2 regions of the Streptomyces sp. LN549 genome follow, and region 1 is predicted to be linked to the other one. Evidence: riboswitches for the same ligand, from Rfam matches in the RefSeq annotation. Region 1 holds a riboswitch; the other holds the start of a gene.
The links. A riboswitch is a leader RNA that binds a small molecule or an ion and turns the genes downstream of it on or off. The one in region 1 is predicted to bind glycine.

Region 1 (2,386 bases):
CGTGGACACCACCGGCGGCGTGCGGCTGCTGGGCGTCGGCGTCACAGGGCTCGCCGACTTCACCCAGGAGGACCTGTTCGCCCAGGCGGCGGACGAGCGGACGGCCGCCGAGCTCCCCGACACCGCCGAGGCGGGCGTGGACGAGGGAGAGCCGGCGGGCGAGGAGCCCGCGCAGGAAAGTGCGGAGCAGCTCGCGGCGCGGCGCTGGCCGGCCGGTCACGACGTACACCACGACACGCACGGGCACGGCTGGGTGCAGGGCAGCGGGGTCGGGCGGGTGACGGTGCGATTCGAGGAACCGGAATCGGCGCCCGGCCGGGTCCGTACGTTCCGTATCGATGATCCGGAACTGCAGCCGGCCGATCCGCTGCCGCTCGTGCGGAACCCGGTGGACTACTCGTCCTGGCCCGCCAGCCTGCCGAAGTCGCGGTCGGGGGCGCTCTCGCCCGGCGCCGAGTCCAGACCGTAGTGCCGGTAGAGCTGAAGCTCCTGTTCCGGCGAGAGGTGACGGCCGACGCCGAAGTCGGGTGCGTCCTTGATCAGGGCGCGGTCGAAGGGGATGCGCAGCGTGTCCTCGACGAATTCGCTGGGCTCCAACGGGACGAAGGCGTCCCGGCTGAACAGTCCGGTACGTACGGCCGCCCATTCGGGCACACCGGTGGCGTCGTCGAGATACACCTCGTCCACGGTTCCGATCTTGGTGCCCTTGCGGTCGAACGCCTTGCGGCCGATCAGGCTGCGCGGATCGATGTCGGTCTGCACGGTGCCTCCCATGGGTCGCAGCTACTCCACAGGCACTACAGAAGTGCAGATCCGTGGCATTGGCCACTCGAGACTTCCACCGCATACCCCGCTGGTAGGCTGGCAATGGCTGCTGACCCTGTGCGGGAGAGTCCTCCGGAGGAAGTCCGGAGGCGCCGAAGGAGCAAATCCTCCCCGGAATCTCTCAGGCCCCCGTACCGCACGGACGAGGTCACTCTGGAAAGCAGGGCGGGTTTCGCACGGCCTCGGCCGGGCCGGACCTCTCCCTCACCGACGGTGAAAGCCGGTGCGCCCCGCGGGCACCGGTGAAGCTCTCAGGTTGAGATGACAGAGGGGGAGGCCGTTCGGGCACCCCGCGCCGTGGTGCCCCTCGCAGGTCGTGACAGACCAGGAGGCCTCCATCATGACCCCCCGTCGCACTTCGCTCACCCAGCTCGAACAGGGAATCCCCTTCGAGCAGCGCCACATCGGTCCCGATGCCGAGGCACAGGCGAAGATGCTCGCCCAGGTCGGTTACGGCTCGCTCGACGAGCTGACCGCGGCTGCGGTGCCCGATGTCATCAGGAGCGCCGAGGCGCTGCAGCTGCCGACGGCCCGGACCGAGGCCGAGGTGCTGGCCGAGCTGCGCCTCCTCGCCGACCGCAACCACGTCCTGGCCCCGATGATCGGCCTCGGCTATTACGGCACGTTCACCCCGCCGGTGATCCTTCGCAACGTGATGGAGAACCCTGCCTGGTACACGGCCTACACGCCGTACCAGCCGGAGATCTCCCAGGGCCGTCTCGAAGCCCTCCTGAACTTCCAGACGATGGTCGCCGAGCTCACCGGGCTGCCCACCTCCGGCGCCTCGCTGCTCGACGAGGGCACCGCCGCGGCCGAGGCCATGGCACTGGCCCGGCGCGTCGGCAAGGTGAAGAAGGGCGTCTTCCTGGTCGACGCCGACACCCTGCCGCAGACCGTCGCCGTCATCGAGACCCGCGCCGAGCCGACCGGGGTCGAGGTCGTCGTCGCCGACCTCACCGACGGCATCCCGGCCGAGATCGCCGAGCGCGGCGTCTTCGGCGTGCTGCTGCAGTACCCGGGCGCCTCCGGAGCCGTACGGGACATCAAGCCCGTCATCGAGCAGGCCCACGAGCTCGGCGCGATCGTCACCGTGGCCGCGGACCTGCTGGCGCTCACCCTGCTCACCTCGCCCGGCGACCTCGGAGCGGACATCGCGGTCGGCACCACGCAGCGCTTCGGTGTGCCGATGGGCTTCGGCGGACCGCACGCCGGCTTCATGGCCGTACGCGAGAAGTTCGCCCGCAGCCTCCCCGGCCGCCTCGTCGGTGTCTCCGTGGACGCGGACGGCAACAAGGCGTACCGGCTGGCCCTGCAGACCCGCGAGCAGCACATCCGCCGTGAGAAGGCCACCAGCAACATCTGTACCGCTCAGGTACTGCTCGCCGTGATGGCCGGCATGTACGCCGTCTACCACGGCCCCGACGGGCTGCGGACGATCGCGCGGCGCACCCACCGCTACGCGGCCATCCTGGCCGAGGGGCTGCGGGCCGCCGGTGTCGACGTGGTGACCGGTAGCCACTTCGACACGCTCACCGTCCGGGTCCCGGGCAAGGCCGCCGAG
Region 2 (2,386 bases), 5.0 Mb from region 1:
GATGCGGCCGCGGCGCCGGGCATCACGGGCCAGCCAGCCGCGCACCCAGGCCTGGGTGCCGCAGTCGTGGACGACGACGGATGCGCCGGAGCGCAGCACCCGCCACAGGCCCCAGTAGTGGGCGACGCGGACGAGCGGACGGTAGAGGGCGTACGGGAGTAAGCGGGGCACCAGGTCCGCCCAGCGGTCCCTGGTGTTCTGGGAGTCGACGGCGTGCACCGAGACAGCCCGTGCGATGAGGGTCGATTTGCCGCTGCCGGGCAGTCCGGAGACCACCACCACGTCGCCCGCCGCGAAGTGCAGGCTGCGAGGGCTGCGCCCGCCCCGCTCCCGCAGGTCCCGTACGACGGGTGCGTGCGGGCCCACCACCTCCCTGGCCGGCGCACCCGGCTGCGCGGGCAGTGCGCCGTGCGCGACCCCCGCGGTCGTCGCGTACCGCTGCGTCGTCATCGCCCTCCCCCTGTCGGCTGACCCACACCTGCCCAAGAAGTGTAAAGAAAAGGTAATGCGGCACAACCGTCCGACCCGCCGGATCCCGCAGGAGACCGGCACCGGTACCGGCCCCCCACTCTCCCGCAATGCGTGCGATGATGACCCCGTCAACTGCATATAGGCCGCTCGAATCCGCGCGGGAGAGTCCCGGCCACCGTGCCGGGCGCCGAAGGAGCAAGATCCTCCCTTGAATCTCTCAGGCCCCGTACCGCGTGGATGAGGCAGATCTGAAAAGCGAGTCGCCCTGCGGCTCCACCCAAGGTGCAAGCCGAACCCCTCCGGGGCCTCTCGGCGAACCTCTCAGGTTCCGATGACAGATGGGGAGGGATCGTCCTCGTCGTCATGCCCTGGGAGCCTTATCCATGAGCACCGCCCCCCGTCTCACCGCCCTCGATGCCCTGCACCGTTCGCTGGGTGCGACCATGACCGACTTCGCGGGCTGGGACATGCCCCTGAGGTACGCCAGTGAGCGCGACGAGCACAACGCCGTGCGCACGAAGGCCGGCCTCTTCGACCTTTCGCACATGGGCGAGATCACCGTCACCGGCCCCGAGGCCGTGGCCCTGCTGAACTTCGCGCTCGTCGGCAACATCGGCACCGTCTCGGTGGGCCGCGCCCGCTACACGATGATCTGCGCCGAGGACGGCGGCATCCTGGACGACCTGATCGTCTACCGCCTGGGCGAGACCGAGTACATGGTCGTCGCCAACGCGGGCAACGCGCAGATCGTGCTGGACGCCCTGACCGCGCGCGCCGAGGGCTTCGACGCCGAGGTGCGCGACGACCGCGACGCGTACGCGCTGCTCGCCGTCCAGGGCCCCGAGTCCCCCGCCATCCTCGCCGCCGTCACCGACGCCGACCTGGACGGCCTGAAGTACTACGCCGGGCTGCCCGGCACGGTCGCCGGAGTCCCCGCGCTGATCGCCCGTACCGGCTACACCGGCGAGGACGGCTTCGAGCTGTTCGTCGCACCCGAGCACGCCGAGCAGCTGTGGCGGGCCCTCACCGAGGCGGGTGCCTCGCGCGGCCTCATCCCGTGCGGGCTCTCCTGCCGCGACACGCTGCGCCTGGAGGCGGGCATGCCGCTGTACGGCCACGAGCTGACCACGGCGCTGACGCCGTTCGACGCCGGTCTGGGCCGGGTCGTGAAGTTCGAGAAGGAGGGCGACTTCGTCGGCCGCAAGGCCCTGGAGGCCGCCGCCGAGCGCGCCGAGACCGCCCCGCCCCGCAAGCTCGTCGGTCTGGTCGCAGAGGGCCGCCGGGTGCCGCGCGCCGGGTACCCCGTTGTCGCCGTCGGCGGGACCGCCGCCCAGGTCATCGGCGAGGTCACCTCGGGCGCGCCCTCGCCCACACTCGGCAAGCCGATCGCCATGGCGTACGTCGACGCCGCACACGCCACGCCCGGCACCGCGGGCGTCGCGGTGGACATCCGGGGCAGCCACGAGCCTTACGAGGTCGTGGCGCTGCCGTTCTACAAGCGGCAGAAGTAGAACCGCAGGCGGATCCGGCACTGCGCAAGTGACGCAGTCCCGTCTCACACCGTAAGACCATCGTTCATCAGCACTCCCCCGCGTACAGGAGAATTCAGGTCATGAGCAACCCCCAGCAGCTGCGGTACAGCAAGGAGCACGAGTGGCTGTCGGCCGTCGAGGACGGTGTGGCCACGATCGGCATCACGGAGTTCGCGGCCAACGCGCTCGGTGACGTCGTCTACGCCCAGCTCCCCGAGGTCGGTGACACGGTGACCGCGGGCGAGACCTGCGGCGAGCTGGAGTCGACCAAGTCGGTCAGCGACCTGTACTCGCCGGTGACCGGCGAGGTCACGGACGCGAACCAGGACGTCGTGGACGACCCGTCGCTGGTGAACTCCGCTCCGTTCGAAGGCGGCTGGCTG

Region 2: linked by a shared signal. The riboswitch ahead of gcvT (glycine cleavage system aminomethyltransferase GcvT) and the one ahead of gcvP (aminomethyl-transferring glycine dehydrogenase) in region 1 are both predicted to bind glycine.

Annotation. Positions count from the first base shown of each region.
Region 1 is NZ_JAZHRI010000002.1:1,250,643-1,253,028, reverse strand. It holds gene SH922_RS05620 (DNA polymerase IV) at 1-469, shown strand, start outside; gene SH922_RS05615 (PRC-barrel domain-containing protein) at 394-774, opposite strand; glycine riboswitch at 876-972, shown strand; gene gcvP (aminomethyl-transferring glycine dehydrogenase) at 1,166-2,386, shown strand, end outside.
Region 2 is NZ_JAZHRI010000002.1:6,279,342-6,281,727, reverse strand. It holds gene SH922_RS28375 (AAA family ATPase) at 1-450, opposite strand, end outside; glycine riboswitch at 620-713, shown strand; gene gcvT (glycine cleavage system aminomethyltransferase GcvT) at 855-1,982, shown strand; gene gcvH (glycine cleavage system protein GcvH) at 2,084-2,386, shown strand, end outside.